2 regions of the Shouchella sp. JSM 1781072 genome follow, and region 2 is predicted to be linked to the other one. Evidence: a T-box and tRNA genes for the amino acid it is inferred to sense, from the RefSeq annotation. Region 2 holds a T-box; the other holds one or more tRNA genes.
The links. The T-box of region 2 lies ahead of tyrS (tyrosine--tRNA ligase). A T-box ahead of a tRNA ligase gene usually reads a tRNA of that ligase, here a tRNA-Tyr.
Positions count from the first base shown of each region.

Region 1: it encodes a tRNA-Tyr, which carries the amino acid that the T-box ahead of tyrS (tyrosine--tRNA ligase) is inferred to sense. The anticodon was not compared.

Region 1 covers NZ_JBHFQE010000002.1:776,629-787,125, forward strand. The annotation lists gene ACE1TH_RS13555 (CdaR family protein) at 1-996, opposite strand, end outside; gene cdaA (diadenylate cyclase CdaA) at 989-1,816, opposite strand; gene ACE1TH_RS13565 (zf-HC2 domain-containing protein) at 2,066-2,716, opposite strand; gene sigW (RNA polymerase sigma factor SigW) at 2,727-3,290, opposite strand; gene ACE1TH_RS13575 (aspartyl-phosphate phosphatase Spo0E family protein) at 3,443-3,616, shown strand; tRNA gene ACE1TH_RS13580 (tRNA-Ala) at 3,679-3,751, opposite strand; tRNA gene ACE1TH_RS13585 (tRNA-Lys) at 3,786-3,858, opposite strand; tRNA gene ACE1TH_RS13590 (tRNA-Gln) at 3,861-3,935, opposite strand; tRNA gene ACE1TH_RS13595 (tRNA-Tyr) at 3,945-4,029, opposite strand; tRNA gene ACE1TH_RS13600 (tRNA-Val) at 4,044-4,119, opposite strand; rRNA gene rrf (5S ribosomal RNA) at 4,378-4,493, opposite strand; tRNA gene ACE1TH_RS13610 (tRNA-Glu) at 4,544-4,615, opposite strand; gene ACE1TH_RS13615 (YjcZ family sporulation protein) at 4,820-4,975, shown strand; gene ACE1TH_RS13620 (polysaccharide deacetylase family protein) at 5,096-5,827, opposite strand; gene ACE1TH_RS13625 (hypothetical protein) at 6,141-6,482, shown strand; gene ACE1TH_RS13630 (AbgT family transporter) at 6,528-8,075, opposite strand; gene ACE1TH_RS13635 (hypothetical protein) at 8,286-8,759, opposite strand; gene ACE1TH_RS13640 (hypothetical protein) at 8,764-9,174, opposite strand; gene ACE1TH_RS13645 (YxeA family protein) at 9,278-9,592, opposite strand.
Region 2 covers NZ_JBHFQE010000001.1:337,394-347,890, reverse strand. The annotation lists gene ezrA (septation ring formation regulator EzrA) at 1-612, opposite strand, end outside; gene hisJ (histidinol-phosphatase HisJ) at 803-1,603, shown strand; gene refZ (forespore capture DNA-binding protein RefZ) at 1,589-2,221, opposite strand; gene ACE1TH_RS01815 (GAF domain-containing protein) at 2,390-2,887, shown strand; gene rpsD (30S ribosomal protein S4) at 3,100-3,702, shown strand; gene tyrS (tyrosine--tRNA ligase) at 3,797-5,041, opposite strand; T-box leader at 5,086-5,292, opposite strand; gene ACE1TH_RS01800 (transglycosylase domain-containing protein) at 5,398-7,893, shown strand; gene acsA (acetate--CoA ligase) at 7,946-9,655, opposite strand; gene ACE1TH_RS01790 (GNAT family N-acetyltransferase) at 9,840-10,472, shown strand.

The DNA of each region.
Region 1 (10,497 bases), on a different contig from region 2:
TGTAATTTCAATTGGAATCGATTGAAAAACAAGTTCCTCTTCTTCAGCAAGCGTAAAATCAACAGTCACTTGCTCTGGATCAATTCGCTCTACTTCATCCGGAACTTCAAGGGGAATAGTGAGTTCACCACTTTCCTCAATACTTGTTAAATCAATCGGTTCACTCTCAACAAAGTCAACCGTTTCAAGATCTTCTGCGGACCCATATACGGTTACTTCATTCGGATAAATCGTTACGTCCTCAAAACTTAATCCATCAGGTAATTCATCTTCTCGTATTAACTTAACGGGTACGAGTTTATTCGGGCTCGTTAAGGGCACCGTAACATTTACAAACTGCGGATCCGATTGAACATCAAGTTGATGCCCTTCTTCATTATAAAAATGGACAGGGAACTCATCTTCTATCGTTTCATCTGCACCTGTTAAATCTACATAAACATACACATCTTCAATTGCTTCGATGGTCTCTCTATTCGCTGTCACGTTTACATTTAGCGGACTGACAATAGGAGATCCTAATGAGTTATCTTCAGCAACATCATCTTCATTTTCGAGCTGCACATCCACAGAAAAAGAAGCGGTTTGACGTTCTCTTAACGTCACAGATACCACCTGCGGCTCAATTGAAACCGACAGATCACTTGGGAAATTCCGGTGACTGACGGCTAGCTGATGCCTGCCCTCTTCTTCTATGTCTGACGCATCCACAAACACTTCGGTTGAACGATTGCTTGTAATTTGAAACAAAGAGATAGAGACTTGTGAACCTCGAAGTTCAACATCCACTGCTCCCGGCTCTTCAACAAGTTCAAACCGCTCTTCATCATAAATCACTTCAACAGACTCATCTTCAATCACAAACGGGGCACTGGGCGTGTCTGGTAATAAAGAAGGAGAGCCAATGTTGCTTTGATTCACCATAAAGAAAAGCATTAATGCAATAAAAAACGCCAAAATCCTTACAAACCAAATACTATTTAACATTCTATCCATCTTTTTTACCTCCCCACTGCCAGCGTGTTTCGGTAGTTGTTGAAGGCTTTAATAAGTTTTGTTCCAACAAATCTTGCAGCTGTTCCTTTGTTAAATCTCGATAGAGCGTTCCTCTTTTCGAAATTGAAATCGCCCCTGTTTCTTCAGACACAATAATAGTAACCGCATCAGTGACCTCACTGACACCAAGGGCCGCTCGGTGCCGAGTTCCAAGCTCTTTTGAAATCGAACTATCTTCAGATAACGGTAAATAACAACCTGCCGCAAGAATCTTATCATTTTTCAACACAATCGCACCGTCATGCAAAGGAGTGTTTGGAACAAACAAATTTATTAGTAACTCTGAAGAAATATTCGCATTTAGTGGGATCCCAGATTCCGCATAATCATTTAAACCTGTTTCACGCTCAATTGAAATCAATGCACCAATTCTTCGTTTTCCCATATACACCGATGCTTTTACTAACGCATCGATCGTCGGCTTTAACGCATCGTCTTTTTGCGCAGAACGACTATTAAAGAGTCGACTCCGACCAAGTTGTTCAAGCCCTCTTCTTAATTCCGGTTGGAAAATAATAATAATCGCTAACAAGCCAAACGTAGCCGTCTGTCTCGTGATAAACTCTAACGTACTCAAGCCAAGAAAATTACTAATAAACCAGACAATAAAGATCGCAACAATCCCTTTAACCAGCTGAACCGCCCGGGTGCCGCGTATAATCATAATTAATTTATAAACCACATATGTAACAAGTAAAATATCGACAATTTGCCCGATATATACTAGCCACGGAAACTGATCAAGATTAGCAGAAAGCATATCCGCCCCTCCACATAAACAAACTCTTCTTTATACTTTTGACACAACTTACCATTGCTATACAAATCAGTGTCAAACGTTATCATTATACCATTATCTTCTTATAAAGTTAAAGGAGTTCCCGTTTTACACAGAAACCCCATGTTCTTTTACGTTTGTTCTTATTTAAATTCGATCAAACCACTGATCATTTCCCGATATTAAACCTAAGCCTAACTTCAGCTGAGGCGCTTCGTTTCCGTCAAATTATCAGCTATCCCCATTGAGGAATCCAAACACATCGGTAAAAAAGCCTTTCGTGTTATACCAAATCCATGATAAAAATTGATCAACTTCTTCGATTTCGCCGGTCACTTGGTTAGGCGACGCATAGAGAGAATCCTTGTTAAAAGAACTATTTAATAAAAGAATATCCCCGCGAACTTCCCCCTCAAGCTCTAATTCGCCATTCCGCACCATCAAATCACCTTCAATTACCGCGCCCTCTGGTACAGTCACAACACCGGTTTCCTTATTAATGACAAATGGACCATTCCCAGAAACCACAATGCCATCATTTTGATTCCACGTTGAAAACACTGCCGTGGACATCATCAGAACAAATACCGCAGCAGCAACTAAAATTGGATGCTTCTTCAAAAAACGTTTGACTTTTGGTCCGTTCTTTTTCTTTTTCGGCAAATTTGCCATAATACCTGTTGTAAAATTAGCAGGCGCTTCTATATGAGACGAACTCTGAATAAAAGCAATCGACTTCTTCAGTTCGTTTACATGAGTTTGACAATGGGAACACGTTTCTAAATGAGCATATAACTGTTCCTTTTGCTCGTGCGTTGCATCCCCATCTAAATAAATGTGTATCAGTTCATTGTAAGAATGACAGTTCATAATGTGTGCCACTCCTCCTTATTTAAACATGTCGCATACGTTTGCGTAACGCTTCACGACCGCGATGAATTCGAGTTTTCACTGTTGCAACTGGCAAGTCCATAACTTCACTAATTTCTTTTAAAGATAAGTCTTCTAAGTACTTTAAAATAATAGCCGTTCGATATTTAGGCGGTAAATAATTAATTTCAGATTGAATCCAATCCTGTAATTCTAACTGAACCACTTGATCCTCTGGTAAATCATCTGTTGCGGCAAGCTGTGACTCATACGTGATCGCTTCCGTTCCTTTTACATTGTCCTGTAAATGAACATCCGGCTTCCGCTTCCTCAAACGATCAATTGCTACATTTGTAGCGATCCGAAAGACCCACGTAGAAAATTTACGATTCACATCGTATTTATCTAGATTTGTATATACTCTAAGAAATGCCTCTTGCGCCACATCTTGCGCCTCTTGAGGATGGCCCACCATCCGATAGGCAACTTGATAAACCTTATCTTTGTACAAATCAACTAACTCTGAAAATGCTTGGTCATCACCCTGTTTAATTTCCGAAATTAAGCGCTTTGTTAACGAATCCATGACATCCCCTACCTATATGTAACTTACGGAAGATACTAGAATTAAGTTTCGTTTTTTATAATAACAGAAAAATTAACTTTTTTCTTAATTATGGAAGGATTTTTCTCTTTTTACACCGAATTGTTTCTTAATAAAGAAAGGGAGGTATGGCTATGTCGAATGCGCATCTTGTTTGTCCATTATCACGTTCAATTGAAGACGTACGAATGGAACTAAACGACTCAGCGACAGTGTATTCTTTAAATTCTCCGCATATGTTGAGATTGAGTCGAAAGCTAGATAGCCTGCTCAATCAATACGAAAACCTTTCCAATACCCAAACATAAATCAATTGATCTTTTCATAAAAAGAAAGCGACCACGCAGCTGGTCGCTTTCTTCTCTTCATATGGAGCCTAGCGGGATCGAACCGCTGACCTCCTGCGTGCAAAGCAGGCGCTCTCCCAGCTGAGCTAAGGCCCCTAACAAAAAACGACTTATACAAGTCGTTTTCGTATGAGCCATGAAGGATTCGAACCTTCGACCCTCTGATTAAAAGTCAGATGCTCTACCAACTGAGCTAATGGCTCGATGGCTGGGCTACCTGGGATCGAACCAGGGAATGACGGAATCAAAATCCGTTGCCTTACCGCTTGGCTATAGCCCAATCATTAAATGGTGGAGGGGGACGGATTCGAACCGCCGAACCCGGAGGGAGCGGATTTACAGTCCGCCGCGTTTAGCCACTTCGCTACCCCTCCACATTTGGAAAGTATGGTGGAGGATGACGGGATCGAACCGCCGACCCCCTGCTTGTAAGGCAGGTGCTCTCCCAGCTGAGCTAATCCTCCATTTTAGCTTCAGATAAGCCACGAATTTCTTTGTCCAATTCATGTCTTTCAGTCAGTCGTGTACTGATGTACACTCCCTTCTTCAAGCATTTCTTGTCCTCGAACTTCTTGCTTCTCTTTGCTACTTATTTAATTCAGATAAGCCACGAATTTCTTTGTCCAATTCATGTCTTTCAGTCAGTCGTGTACTGATGTACACTCCCTTCTTCAAGCATTTCTTGTCCTCGAACTTCTTGCTTACCTTTGCTAATTATGTAAGCCTGGCAATGTCCTACTCTCACAGGGGGAAGCCCCCAACTACCATCGGCGCAAAAGAGCTTAACGACCGTGTTCGGCATGGGAACGGGTGTGACCTCTTTGCTATTACCACCAGACTAATATTATTTACCCGACAGAAGCACATTGTAAACAAATAATATTACAATGACCCGTACGGGATTCGAACCCGTGTTACCGCCGTGAAAGGGCGGTGTCTTAACCGCTTGACCAACGGGCCGCTTACTGACAAGTTATATAATAACAAATCGATTTCGTCTGCGCAATAGTTTTTTTATATTTTTTTAAATGAATTTCCTTGCCTAGTATAAACGCATTTTTCTGCTTTTATTCACTTCTTTTAAATTCATTTGCCCAGATTTGTCGCCAAAAATGGATTTTCGCATAGGGTATATTATTCCTAATGCAAAGGTGGTGTACACACATGGGTTACTACGGCGGAGGTTACGGCTATGAAGGATACGGCTACGGACCAGTAGGCGGTGCTTGTGGCGGTGGCGGCAGTTACGGTGGCGGATTCGCGCTAATCGTTGTCTTATTTATTCTTTTAATTATCATTGGAGCGGCTTACGTAAACTAACTCGTGCACCCCACATGCAGACGTTGAAACGTTTGTTAAACAACCGACTCAATTTCGAGTCGGTTGTTTTTAGTGTTTCTATAGACACGCTCTACATAAATGATACCCATGTAAAAATGCTTATCTTCCAATTAACTCTGATACCGTGACAAACGTATACCCTTGTTCTTGTAAAGCTGGAATAATCTCATCCAGTGCATCAGCAGAATAAATTTCTGGGTTTTCCGTATCTACGTCCCCACCATCATGCATTAAAATAATACTGCCTGATTGCGTATTCGTTAAAACTGTCTCCGCCACTTCTGCAGCTGGAATACCAGACCAATCTAGCGTGTCTACATCCCATCCGATAATAGAGTAGTCTAATGCAACAAGACGCTCTGTTTGTTCTCTCGTAATAAAGCCATATGGTGGGCGGAATAAGCTCGTCGTTGATCCGGTTACACTTTCAATCGCTTCATTTGTTTGATTCACTTCTTGCTCAAGCTCTGCCACACTTAAATCCGTTAAGTTTGGATGTGAATATGTATGGTTGGCAATCTCATGTCCACCTGCCTGTACCCGACTAAGCAATTCAGGATCATCATTCACTCGCATACCTAACACAAAAAAAGTTGCCGGAACATTGTACGTTTCAAGCTTATCCAACACTTGTCCTGTAAAGCGCGCATCCGGCCCATCATCAAACGTTAACGCAATCTGGTTACTTGAACGATCTCCATTCACAAATACATTATTCGGAAACTCTCCTTGCAATTGCGGAAGCGGGACCGTTTGAGCTAGTGCTTCATTCGTTAAAAACGAACAAACCATCAACAAACTGAGGATCAACATGATTCGGTTTTTCATCATTAAATAGGCTCCTTTTACGTGATATCTTTTAGCTTTTGTTACAACGCGCTTTTTTATGTCCATTTCGCAAGAAAAAGAGCGCTCGCCTTTTGACGTCGCTCGATCCTAACTATGTACGTTCTTTATTTTCCGCGGTCTCGTCCACAACTTTTACATCGCCCATCTTTACGAAGTGGCGCATCACAGAACCCACAATATTTGATGATTACCAATTCACCCATTTCTTCACCTCGCCACCCTTTTCCCCTTTGCTCTTTAGCCGAAACAAGAAAATCATTGTAAACTATAGAGAAAACAGGAGGAGGGTTAGCTTATGTCATTTACCGTCTATTACGATTACCACGACGGCGTCGAAGTTCCTATTTGGATCGTGGTTTCATTAAAAGAGGTCGACATCGAGACAGACAAACAAACACTTACGCTAACGGCGCAAGCTCCCTTTTATAAACAAGCACGAGAGGATTTTGACCCTGACCAAATGAATGTCACCGTGACGATGAACGAGCTAATAATCGGATCTTCGCCAAATACGTTTACGATTAATATAAAAAGCATTCAAGATCGCTTGGATGAACACAGCATATCAATAGAAGAAGTTGATGGTCTCATCTTGCTCGTTGCCGATGTAGAAGAGCTTCTACAGTTTACCTTGTAACCCAATAAAGACACCTCCTCAACGTAAGAGAAGGTGTCCATTTTCTTAAGAAGGATCGTAATAAATCGGTGCATTCGGCCCTAGCTCCACGCCTAAGAAGATCCAGACTAAGAGCATAATCACCCATGCTAGTAAGAAGAAAATCGAGAACGGTACCATTGTCGAAATTAACGTTCCTATTCCCATCTTTTTATCATATTTTTGTGCAAATGCAATAATCATTGCAAAGTACGTCATTAATGGTGTAATAATATTTGTCGCCGAATCCGACACGCGGTAAACCGCTTGTGCTAACTCAGGAGAATACCCTGTCTGCATCATAATCGGAACAAACACTGGTGCCATCATCGCCCACTTTGCAGAAGCACTTCCAATAAAGAGATTTAAAGTGGCTGTAATTAAAATGAACCCGATAATAACTGGAATGCCATCAATATTAAGTGAAGTCAGCAATTCTCCGCCATTAATACCTAGAACAAGATCTAAGTTTGATTGACCGAAGAACGACACAAATTGACCAGCCGTAAAGGCTAACACTATGAACATCCCCATCGATGCCATCGTGTCTGTCATTTGCTTTGCCACATCTTTATCGCTACGAATCTCTTTTGTTGTAATCCCGTAAACAAGACCAGGAATTAAGAAAAGAATCAGCATCACAACAACGAGTGAATCCATGAATGGCGAGTTTACAATTGGCATAGATGGATCATCGCCACGCATTGGTCCCCACTCAGGAACAATTAATAAACTCATTAAGCCAGCCGTAATTAAGATTGAAATACCTGAAAATAATAATCCTTTTTTCTCAACAGGCTTTAAACGATCAAGGCTTCCACGATAATCCCCTTTGTATTCACCTAAACGAGGCTCAACAATTTTCTCAGAAACCCAAGTCCCCACAATTGTTAATAGGAACGTAGAAGCAATGATGAACCACCAGTTCATCGCAATGTTCATTTGTTCCGCATATGCAGGGTCTATTGTAGCCGCAGCGGCCATCGTTAATTCCCCGAGCATTGGATCTGTTGCAGAGAGTAATAAGTTTGCACTAAAACCACCAGATACCCCAGCAAATGCCGTTGCAAGTCCAGCAATCGGATGGCGTCCCATCGCCGCATAAATCACAGCACCGAGCGGTGGAAGGACCACATAACCTGCATCGGATGCCACGCTAGACATAATCGCAGCAAAAACAAGGCCCATTGTAACCAAACGACTTGGAATCGATAAGACAAAGCCTCTCAATGCCGCACTAATTAAACCACTTCGCTCACAAACTCCAATACCAATCATCGTCGCAAGCACAACGCCTAATGGGGCGAAATTAATGAAATTATCAACCATACTCGTAAATATGTATGTAATTCCCTCACCGGACATCAGGTTGAAAACTTCAACAGTCTCCCCATCAACAGGATCTTGGACACTCACATTAAAGCTCGACGCAATTGCAGAAGCAATCATGACGACAAGCGCCAAAATCGCAAATAACGTAATTGGATGTGGAAGACGATTTCCGCTCTTCTCAACAAAATCTAAGAACTTTTGAAACAGCCCTCGCCGCTTTTTCACATTTTGATTCTCTTCCATCTTACTTTATCTCCTCAATATAGTTAGAATAGAAACACCTTTCCCTTTATATGACAATTTCCGTTAAAAACCTACAAAGTCTATGATGCTTGTACACGTTACCATTGTCAATGAATTACCACTAAAAAGTAAAATTAAGACGATTAGCATAGTCATTTTGTTGCACGCTTTACAGAAAAAAGCCTCTCATCACAACGAGAAGGCTTCCAGTCATTCTGTTTTAAAAACAGTATAAACATCCCCAACTAGTTCATCGTTAGGATTATACCACTGCGCTCCGATCATATAGTCCGACGATCCTTCCCCAATTTTTACTACGTTTGAAGTCAGATGTTGATTGTAACCTGTTGTACCTCGCTCTCCCCGGACATTAGCGAAAAAAAGTAATTGGTCTGGAGAATTTCCCTCTTCCACATGTATCGTCACTTCTTCCGCAGCGATTTGATTTACCTCTGAATCATTCCATACAGCATCTTCAATGTGATCAATGTGAAAACCAACATGATTATCCGTACAATCCTGCCAACAGACAACGCCTGCCTCTTGCTCGATCGCACCATCCGAATCACGTAACGTCACACTTATTTCAGACGGCGATTCCGCCAATTCATCAGTACCACCACACCCTGTCATGACTAAACTCATTGCAATTCCAACTACGGACCACATAAACACCTTCTGCAAATCATCACTCCATCAAAAAATTATTTATTGATTGCAACTGATCAATATAGAAGAAAGAGAAAATAAGAAGTAACAACAAGACCACTCCTATCAAAACAAATCGCAGCTTGGACTTGTTCCAGTTTAAAATGACAAAACCAATGTTTATCGCAATTAAAGAACTAAATAGGAACCCTCTCATTTGTAAGGCATCAACTGAATTCATTACAAACGTAAGCTCCTGTTCACTATATTCATTTTTACTTAATGAAACCGACTCTTGATTTAACACCCCTTTCGTAACCAAAAGATCTGCGTCCCTTTCTTCATAGGTATAAACACCAGGAAACAAGTTGAACACATACATTGCTACAGGCGTAACAATGAGCATGATGCCAATAACGATCATCCCCCATTTATGTTTAATGGGCCTCACCCTTCCTTTCACTCTGAATTAACCGAAAATTACATCTTCCAATTTTACCCTATTTATATGTTGGAATGCCACTTATAAGGAAGACATTTTTATCAAGGATTATTTACGGCATGTCTTCTTCCTTAATAAATTGATATTCTTTTGTATATCTTCCTTTTGCTAATACTCTTACAAATGTACCCGTTTCAAGCCTCGTACTCACACTAAATACGACGCGTTTTGTCTCGTCACCCTCGTTCACTCCATCCAGTTCATACGTATACCTTCCATCATCAGAAGGTTCTCCAACGATTTCAACATATACATACTCTTCAGAAAGCAATGGATTCAAGCGATCGAACGTCTCACGCGATAAGACATATAGACTTGCGATAGCAAGAATGACAACAAAACACGAAATCAAGATTTTCTTCATCATCGATTGTCACCTTCCTTCAATTAACAAACATAGGTTACGTTCAGTGTAGCGCTCGACAAACCTTAGATCGTGCGATTCAGGTGACAAACAGGATGATGATATGACAATGTTGACACCTGCAAGACATGAAAAACGCACCACCCAAATGTAAGGTAGTGCATCTATAATAGATAAATATTTCATTTTATTAAAAAGACTCTTCAACCAAATGCTCAATCGCTAAGACTGCTCACGACGGTTCGTATGGTTCACCTGCGCCTGCAAGACCACCGGTGCCTGTTCCGCCCGCTGTACCAAGAACACCGCTAGTGAAAGAATACCTTCTTTTCTGTGGAATCATGTTTCTATAAACACCTTAACACTATGTAAAAGGGAGAAACAGGAACTTTAGATCCTTCATAGCTTCTTTTACTCGTTAATAGATTTATTCACACTTTATTCAATTTTGTAAACATGTATTCATTACTTTGTAACAAAAACAAGAGGTTCGTAATCTAGTGCACATTGTCATTCACACGATTGATACACTTCACATTAGACTTATAAATGATAAGATCCTTAGATTAAAAAATGGAGCGAGAATGCTAGAGCCGCCTTCATCTAATAAAATTGCAAAACGACGACACCTATGATAAATTTACATAAGAATTTCACGAAACGAGGTGTGTGCATGTTACTGAGTGTTCAAAACTAATAAACGTTAATTGAAAAGGACCCTTTCAAAATTTCAGCATTAGGCGAAGTTTATTTCCTATGCAAAATTTTAAGGCCTTTGTATTTATTAGTAGAGAACATCAGAGTGCATCGCCTTACTGTTCAAACGAGAACGTTAAGACCGTGCTGTGTTCAAGCATGGTCTTTTTTATAGTAGATAAACGAACAATGGATGATTTCTGTATGTTCTC
Region 2 (10,497 bases):
TTCAAGCAGTTGTTTTCGCGCCTGCAAGTAACTTCCATTTTGTGTTGACTCTTCAAACGCTACTAGCGCTTGTTTCGTATTCGTCATGACTTCATCAAGAGCTTGAATCGTCTCTCCAAATGAGCCTCTTTTTTTCAACAGTTCAGTGGACAAGTCTTGATAAAGTTCTTTAATTGAAGCGATCTCGCTTCGATTCTTTTCTTCAGCAGAAACGAGTTTATCAATATCCTCAACCATTACGTCCAGCTGTTGTTCAACAGAAATCAAACGATTTTCCGCCCATTTCAATTGATCTTTCGCTTTTGTAATGCGGTACTTTCCTGCTAGTTCTTCAATTTCAACGAGTTGCTCTTCAATGCTAGGTAAAATGGATTCAAGTATTTCATCCCAGTCTTTACGCCAACTTTCAAATTTCTGTTCCGTTTCACCAGACATCTTCAGCTTTTTCACTTTTGATATTTCTTCTGAAATGTTTCGATTTAAAATTTGGTTTTTACGATTGTCTAATTCATCAACTGATTTATGTATTGTTCGCCTAATCAAAATGCCAGCAACTGTGCCAATCACAATAATGACTAGTAAGACGACAACAATGGTTATGATTATATTCACTGGAGACTCCCTTCCGACAAGCTCTTTCCTACTTTGCTAACTTTCTAGTTTATCCGATATCTAATACGTATTATAATATCATGAAAGCGACAGTTTGTGTGCAGATTCAACACATCGCTCGCCGACAAATTTCACATTTTTAACATTTGAGTCATTTCTTCGTCACAACACACGAATAAGGAGGGTTCTTATGCACGTACGCGATGGGCATGTTCATAGCCCGTATTGTCCCCATGGCTCTAATGATACGATGGCTGCTTATTGTGAAGAAGCCATCAAAAAGGGAATCAAGCAGCTAACATTTACCGAACACGCGCCACTTCCTTCAACTTTCGTAGACCCAACACCTGAACAAGATAGTGCCATGCCTATACATGACGTGAGTGCCTACTTTTCTGCGATTGAGCAATTAAAAAAAGAGTATGCGGGCTCACTGCGCATACTCACGGGAATGGAAGTTGATTATATTGCTGGCTATGAAGAGGAAACGAAAGAGTTGCTAAATGAATTCGGTCCACATTTAGAAGACAGCATTCTATCGGTTCATTTTCTTCAAACTGATTCAGCCTATACTTGTATGGATTTTAGTTCCGACGCATTTGCTTCACTCGCTAACAAACTAGGTAGTATCGATGCCGTTTATAAGCTGTATTATCAGACAGTCTTTCGCTCCCTTAAAGCAAACTTAGGCAAGTACAAACCAAAGCGAATCGGCCATATGACTCTTTGTCGTAAATATCAACGACGATACCCTGCGAGTCATTTTTTTGAACAGGAATGGATGGAGATCCTGAATGAAGTTCAAGCCCAAGGGCTCCAGCTTGATTATAACGGCGCCGGCATGAACAAGCCAGATTGCTTAGAAACGTACCCGCCTCTTCCAATTGCCCGTGTAGCTAAAAAGATGGGCATTCCACTTCTTTACGGGTCCGACGCTCATACAGTCTCTGGTCTACAAAGTGGTCAAACGGCGCTTTTACCCTCGGACTAAGTGAAGGCGCTTCGTATCTTTTGTCTGTAGCAATGACTTCATCCACTGTTCTGCATGAGACACATACCGTTTCATAAACAAATGATCATCTGGCGCTAGTAAAAATAACTCACGTAAATATTGTGGAGAAGAGAACGGGAGTGTTAACATATTCCGTAAATGAAGCACGGTTAAGTCAACCGGAATCCGCTTTAGTTGCTTCCGATCAAGGTACACATGAATAATTTGTTCTAACAGGAACTGCTCTTTCCTTAAATACGTACTCATCACTTCACGAACAAGGGTCGAGTCCATCGTCATTTCACGATGAGCCATTCTAGCTAATAAATGGCGTGACTGTTGATACGTAAATACGTGTTTAAATAATTTGGGTAGCACAGCATCGACGTCAACATTTGCTTGATACATGGCTTCTTCTATAGATTGAATATAACCTTCAAAGAATTCGATCATTAACGTTTCAAATAATGGTTGTTTCCCTCCAAAATAGTAGGAAATGAGCGCAGAATTGACGGAAGCTTCTTTCGCAATATCTCGAACCGACGTCCCATGATAGCCATGTGTATAAAATAAACGGGTAGCCGCATGTTTAATGGACTCTTTGGTTTGATCACTCATTAGGTCACCTCCGAGTAAAGTTGGTTTTTTCAAACCCTTCTCATCTTCCTACCTGTATTCGCTCTCCTATTCTCGAGCTCCTGTTCAGCTTGGGATTTTAGAACAAATACTTTTAGACAAAACCCGTGATTTAAAGGCGATTAATGTATATTAAAAGGAGAATCTGTCATGTTTACGACGAACACGTACTCAGATAACAAAAAAGACGCATATGAATTATTGTTAAAACAAGCAAAGGCCTTGCTTGAAGACGAAACAAGCACACTCGCAAACTATGCAAATGCAAGTGCCCTTCTTGGACAATTTTTAGGTGATATTAATTGGGTTGGATTTTACTTGTTAAAAGAAAATGAGCTCGTATTAGGACCTTTTCAAGGATTACCAGCCTGCACACGTATCTCCATTGGTAAAGGAGTATGCGGGACAGCTGTTTCTAAAAATCAAACGATGCGTGTTGCAGACGTTCATGCTTTTCCAGGCCATATTGCATGCGATGCCGCATCGAATTCTGAGATTGTCATACCCGTTCGTCAAAACGGCACCGTGATTGGCGTATTAGACATTGATAGCCCAATAAAAGATCGCTTTTCAGAAGAGGACCAAGTCTATTTAGAACAATTTGTTGCAACGATTGAACCTTTCTTAAACGCAAACCTTGACTTTTAAACGGTATTTCGGTTATGATTATTCGGTGTGAAAGACAGCCGAGACAAACTGTTGTTTGTTTTATTCCATTCCTCGCGGCTGCAAGGTATGAGGTGTACTGTGTAACTTCTAGCTGTCGAAGCGAAGGTACATGAAAATGGAATAACCTGCATTCAGAGATTGTCAGACAGGTTGTTATTTTGCAAATCAAAATAACAAGGAGGAGACTACTTATGTCTCGTTATACAGGTCCATCTTGGAAACTATCTCGTCGCCTTGGTGTTTCACTAAGCGGCACTGGTAAAGAACTTGCTAAGCGTCCTTACGCTCCAGGTCAACACGGTCCAAACCAACGTAAAAAATTATCCGAATACGCGCTTCAGCTTCAAGAGAAGCAAAAGCTTCGTCATATGTATGGCGTAAATGAGCGTCAATTCGTTCGTATCTTCAACGATGCTGGCAAAATGTCAGGGATCCACGGTGAGAACTTCATGGTTCTTCTTGAGTCTCGTTTAGACAACCTTGTTTACCGTTTAGGTCTTGCTCGTACACGTCGTGCGGCACGTCAACTTGTTAACCACGGTCACGTAACAGTAGATGGTTCTCGTGTAGATATCCCATCTTACCGTGTAAAGCCTGGTCAAGCAATTTCTCTTCGTGAGCGTTCTCGTACCCTTTCTGCGGTAAAAGAATCTCTAGAAGTAAATGACTTCACACCAGCATACGTATCATTTGATGAAGAAAAGCTTGAAGGAACGTACACACGTTTCCCAGAGCGTTCTGAGCTTCCTGCTGAAATCACAGAAGCGCTTATCGTTGAGTGGTATTCTCGTTAATACGTTTGTAAGAAGCGTCCGCCTAGTAAGGTGGACGTTTTTTTATTCGTGTATAAAAAAAGCACTGCCAGAGGGGCAGCACTTTTTACTTCTATTAAGAAACGCTTAGTTTAGCAAATTTTCGTTTTCCTACTTGAACAATCATGCCATCTTCTACCGTAATCATCGCTTGAAGATCTTCCTGCTTTTCCTCGTTGATTTTCACACCGCCACCTTGAATCATGCGGCGCGCTTCACCTTTTGAATTTTGGAGCTTTAATTCAACAAGCATATCAATCAATGATACGGTTTGTTCGCCAGTCCATTCCACAACTGGTAAATCAGTAGGAAGATTTCGCTTTTGGAAGACCGTTTCAAAATAGCTTTGCGCTTCTTTAGCTGCTTCTTCCCCGTGGTACATTTCAACAAGTTTTCGACCAAGACGCATTTTTGCATCACGTGGGTGAACCGAGCCATCTTTTAAACCCGCTTCAATGTTGTTTACTTCTTCCATTGGTACATCTGTGGCTAACTTAAAGTATTTCACCATTAGCTCATCTGGAATCGACATCGATTTGCCGAAAATTTCATTTGGCGCTTCATCAATTCCGATGTAGTTGTTCAGCGACTTCGACATTTTGCGGACCCCATCGAGTCCTTCAATTAACGGCAACGTCATCATGACCTGCTTTTCTTTACCGTACGCATCTTGCAGCTGTCTTCCCATCAGAAGGTTAAACGTTTGATCCGTTCCTCCTACTTCGATGTCTGTTTCCATTGCAACAGAATCGTATCCTTGCATAAGCGGGTAGAAAAATTCATGAACCGAAATAGGCTGACCTGACTTATAGCGTTTATTAAAATCTTCACGCTCTAACATTCGCGCAACCGTCATTTGACCAGCTAAATTTAGCACATCTTCAAACTTAAGCTCGGTTAACCATTGAGAGTTGTAAAGAATTTCTGTTTTCTCCATATCTAGCACCTTGCCGTATTGTTCTACATACGTTTGCGCATTCTGTTTTACTTGTTCATCAGTTAATACTTTACGCGTTTCTGATTTACCAGTTGGATCGCCAATTTTCCCAGTGAAATCCCCAATTAACAATTGGATATGATGCCCGTAATCTTGAAACTGACGTAATTTTTGTAAGACAACCGTATGCCCAATATGCACGTCCGGTGCAGACGGGTCCATCCCTAGTTTTATCTTTAATGCCTTGCCTGTGCGAACACTTTTTTCAATCTTTTTACGAAACGCTTCTTCAGGAACAATTTCAACCACTCCACGCATAAGGGTCTCAACCTGTTCATCCACTAATCTAGCTTGCTCAGCCGTAAGCTGTTTTTCTTCCGTCATCTCTCTTCCTCCTCTATTTTTAAACACAAAAAAAGCTCCTCCCTAAAAGGGACGAACATTCGTCGCGGTACCACCCTCGTTGAAGGTTTATAAACCTCCCACTCAATAAATAACGGTCTTCCCGTCCTTGTGTCAAACACAAAGAAAGCTCCCAGCTGTAATTCTGCTTATCGATCGTGCTAGCTTTCACCACCCGCTAGCTCTCTATTGCTACCATTTATAAGCATACTTCGGCTTTTCAACGCTTGTGTATTTAGATATAAGCATAGTTTTATCACACCTCGTTTTCAAAGTCAACAGAACGTGTATGCCCGCTATCCTATTTATGGTATACTCACCATTATAGGGGGGAAAACATGAAATCTTTTCTATTAAATGTAAGGCAGTCTTTTGAGCAAATGAATCAAAAGCTCTCAGACATTCAATTTTTTCGCAAGGTAGGCATTACCTACCAAGTTATTTGGAATTTATTGCTCGTAGCACTTATCATAGGCTTTTTACTGATTGTCCTTGCAGGAGGGACTGCTGCAGGGTATTTCGCCTCTCTTGTTCATGACGAGGAAGAGTATACAGAAGAAGATTTGCGCACGCACGTTGGCTCGTTAACAGAAACAAGTGAAATTTACTTAGCGAACGACGTGTATTTAGGGAAAATTCGCAGTGATGTCGAACGGGATATTATTACCTTAGATGATATTGCGGATGATGTAAAAACGGCCATTATCGCAACAGAAGATGAACATTTTTATGAACATGAAGGCATCGTCCCTAAAGCACTTCTTCGAGCAACGATGCAAGAACTCTCCAATGCTTCTGTCCAAACGGGAGGAAGCACACTGACTCAGCAGCTAATTAAGCAACAGGTTCTCTCCAATGAAGTCTCGTTTGACCGAAAAGCAACGGAAATCATGTTAGCTATGCGCTTAGAACACTTCATGACAAAAGACGAAATTTTAGAGGCCTATTTAAACGTTGTACCATTTGGTCGAAATGCTTCTGGTCGGAATGTAGAAGGTGTGCAGGCCGCATCAATGGGTATCTTTGGCGTACCAGCTTCAGACTTAAACCTTGCACAATCTGCTTATTTAGCTGGAATGCCGCAAAGCCCGTTTGGGTACACGCCATTTACAGGTGATGCAGAAGTAAAAGATGAAGACGGCTTACAACCTGGATTTAATCGTTTTCGCACCGTATTGAACCGCATGTACGAAAGTGGCTACATTGATCAAGAACAGCGCGATGAAGCACTTGACTATGATTTAGCAGCGGACTTTATTGAATATGCGCCTGATCCAATGGCGCGTAACCCAAGACTAACTTCTGAAATTCTTGACCGCGCTACTGAAGCCCTTCTTTCTGTGGAAAAAGAGGCGTTTGAAGGATGGGATCAACTAAGCGCGAGCGCGCAAAATTTAGAAGAAGAAGAAATGCGCACCGATGTCCGCAATCGCATCGAAAACGGTGGCTACAAAATTTCAACTACGATTGAGGAAGACCTGTATGAGGTAATGAACGAAGCTGCTGGCGAATCGGATTACTATTTTGGCCCTAACAATAGTAGCGGAGACCGGGAAGAAGTTGGTGCGGTTCTAATTGATAATCGTACAGGAGCGATTTTGAGCTTTGTCGGTGGTCGAGAAGAAGATTTAGACAACCAGTTAAATCATACAACTCGTTTACGCTCGCCAGGATCAACGATCAAACCGATTCTACCGTTTGCCGGCGCTTTGGAAGCTGGTGTCACACAACCTGGGCTAGTCATTCCCGATACACCGGATACGTATCGATCAAATGGGCAGCCAATAGGGAATTTTGATTTACAGCACGCTGGAAATTTAACTGTACGTGAATCTTTAATACGCTCTCGAAATGTCCCAGCCGTTCGTGCTTGGTGGCATGTACCTGACGAAATGAAAAATCATCTAATTGAAGCTGCAGGTGTACCAGGTATGCCGCCATATGAATCAGCCGCTATTGGCGGTGGTGGGGCAACCGTCGAACAAATGGTGTCTGCTTATACTGCATTTGCAAACGACGGCATACGTCCTGACGCCTATATGATCGAGAAAATCGAAACGTACGACGGAGAAGTCGTATATGAACACGAAAAAGAAGAATTTGACTTCGTGAGCCCGCAAACAAACTACCTGTTAGTTGATATGATGCGCGATGTTGTTAATACAAGTGGTGGAACGGCGAGCCGCGTCCCAGGCTTGTTAAACTTTAGCGCTGATTGGGCAGGCAAGACCGGGACGTCAAATAAAGACATTGACTCTTGGTTTATTGCCACGAACCCATACGTATCGTTAGGCGTATGGAATGGCTATTCAGGTAGCACAGAAGCTCCACTTCTAAATAGACACAACGGAATGTCTACTGGTGAACGCACGCAAAACATCTGGGCAAATCTTGCCAATGCTGCTTATAATGTTCAACCGAACTTAATGACAGCAGAAGGAACCCGATTCCAACGTCCAGGAGGACTAACCGAGCGACGTGTGTGTGGCTTAACAGGTGGATCTTCTAATGCGGTTTGTGATGAAGAAGGGTTAGTCACAACCGACCTGTATAACAACGACATGCTTTCTCGTATTGACGGACTTGCACCGTTCCAATCTGAACTAAAGAGCACGATGCAAAGACAGCTTGAAGAATTAAGACAACGTCAATCTTCCGATGATGAGGGTGACGATGACGCTTCAGACAGTAGTGACGAATCTAGCTCAGATGATGACTCTAGTTCAGATGAAGATGCAGCTGACGATACGGAAGACAGTAGTGATCCTTCAACAGATGATGAAACGGACGAAACGTCTTCGGATGAGAGCGAAACCGATAACGAAGACGAGTAATCGATCGATAAAAAGCTCCAAGTGCTAAGGCACTTGGAGCTTTTGCTATGCATTAATCTTCCATTGTCGATAAATCACCTGTTGGTAAGTCAAGCTCCCATGCTTTGAGCACGCGACGCATAATTTTCCCACTACGAGTTTTAGGTAAGGAGGAACGAAACTCCATTTCTCTCGGTGCCGCATGTGCAGCTAAGCCGGTTTTTACAAATTGACGAATCTCTTCTTTTAACTCATCCGTCACTTCATACCCATCTCGAAGGGCGATAAACGCTTTAATAATTTCGCCACGGACAGGATCTGGTTTCCCAATAACTCCTGCTTCCGCAACAGCTGGATGTTCCACAAGTTTACTTTCAACTTCAAATGGACCAACACGCTCCCCGGCAGTCATGATAACATCATCAATTCTTCCTTGGAACCAGAAATAGCCATCTTCATCCATGTACGCAGAATCACCTGATACATACCAGCCAGCAATTTCAAAATAGCTTTTAAACTTTTGCTCATTATTCCAAATGGTCCGCATCATAGATGGCCATCCAGCTTTAATCGCTAAATTGCCCATTCGATTTGGAGGCAATTCATTTCCTTTATCATCAATGATCGCAGCGTATACGCCTGGAATCGGTTTGCCCATTGATCCTGGACGAATTTCCATTGCTGGATAATTACAAATCATTTGCGCCCCTGTTTCCGTCATCCACCACGTATCGTGAATACGCTGATCAAAGACATTTTTTCCCCAACGAACGACTTCAGGGTTAAGAGGTTCACCTACGCTTAATACATGGCGTAATGACGATAAGTCATATTTTTTCACCAGTTCGTCCCCTGCACTCATTAACATTCTGAATGCGGTAGGCGCACTGTACCAAACCGTTACATTGTAGCGCTGAATCGTTTCATACCAATCATTCGGAGAGAAACGCCCGCCTCTGACAACGTTTGTAATCCCCGCTAACCACGGTCCAAAAATTCCATATGACGTACCTGTTACCCAGCCTGGATCCGCTGTGCACCAATAAATATCGTCTTCTTTTAAGTCCAAGACAATTTTTGCAGTATGGTAATGTTGGACCATCGCTTCATGGACGTGCAACACACCTTTTGGCTTTCCAGTTGAACCAGACGTATAGTGTAAGATTAACCCGTCCTCTTTATCAACCCACTCAATTTCTAACTCATCCGATGCTGCTTCTAACCGCTTATTGAATTGAAGAAATGCACCATTGTCTTCGTAGTTTTTATCGTCAACAAGTACTGCTTCTAGTTCTGGTAAATCATTAAACGGTACACGCTCAAGTAAAGTCGGCGTTGTCACAAGTACTTTTGCGCCACTATCTTCAAGGCGATCTTTTACTGCCCCTTCCATAAAGGCTTCAAATAAAGGTCCGACAATTGCCCCTAGTTTGACAGCTCCAAGTAAAGCAAAATATAGTTCTGGAGATCGAGGCATAAAAATAAAGACACGGTCTCCTTTTTTTACACCCGCTTCTTTTAACACATTGGCGGCTTTGTTGGAATACGCTTTTAACTCTTTAAAGGTATAGCTTTCATCTCGACGTGCGTCACTATAGTAAAGCGCAATTTGATCCGCTTTTCCGTTTTCAGCGTGGCGGTCAATGGCCTCGTATGCTAAATTTAATTTTCCTGTATCATTCCAAGAGAAATGTTCTTTCACTTGATCCCAATCAAATTGTTCTTTTGCATCTTCATAATTTTTTAGGTTGTATTGTCCATCAATAACAGGAAGCGCTTTCATAATAGCTTCACACCTCTCCTTCTCTAATTTAGTTCATTATATACAAGAAACGTCTCGATTTCAATTGAATAATCTTATTAACTTTCTAAAGTTCGCTTAAATTACTAATCATTCGCTTTTTACTGGGACGTGCTACCTTTCTGTAGTATACTGTACGTGTAGATTGTTGACTTGAGGTGAAGCTATGGACCATCCAAAGAAATTTATAAGAGAAGCCTTTTCTTTTGATTCAAAAACCCTCTATTTAGAAGGCCCATTAGAACCAGAAGCCCTTGATGCTTTAGACTATCATGAGAAATTGGTTTCGTTTCGACCAGCTCAAGCACAAAAAAAAGCATTAATGGAAATCGCAGCACTTCCAGAAGGTCGCATTAACGTTATACGAGATGAGAATCAAATTGTAGGCTATGTGACGTTTGTTTACCCTGATCCTCTTGAACGTTGGTCAGAAGGGAAAATGGAAAATTTAATAGAATTAGGCGCAATTGAAATCGCACCAGAGTATCGCGCAAAAGGATTAGGAAAGCATTTATTGCGCTTGTCCGTAAAAGATCCAGCGATGGAAAACTATATTATTATTACAACAGAATACTACTGGCATTGGGATTTAAAAGGAAGCGGCCTTGATGTTTGGGAATACCGCAAAGTAATGGAGAAAATGATGAATGCAGGAGGCTTAATCTGGTTTGCTACTGATGATCCAGAAATTAGTTCTCACCCAGCTAACTGCTTAATGGCACGGATTGGCGCTAATATCGATCAAGCTTCTATGGAACAATTTGATCAACTGCGTTTTGTTAATCGCTTTATGTACTAATTAGTACGAAAGGAGGTTTCGCTGC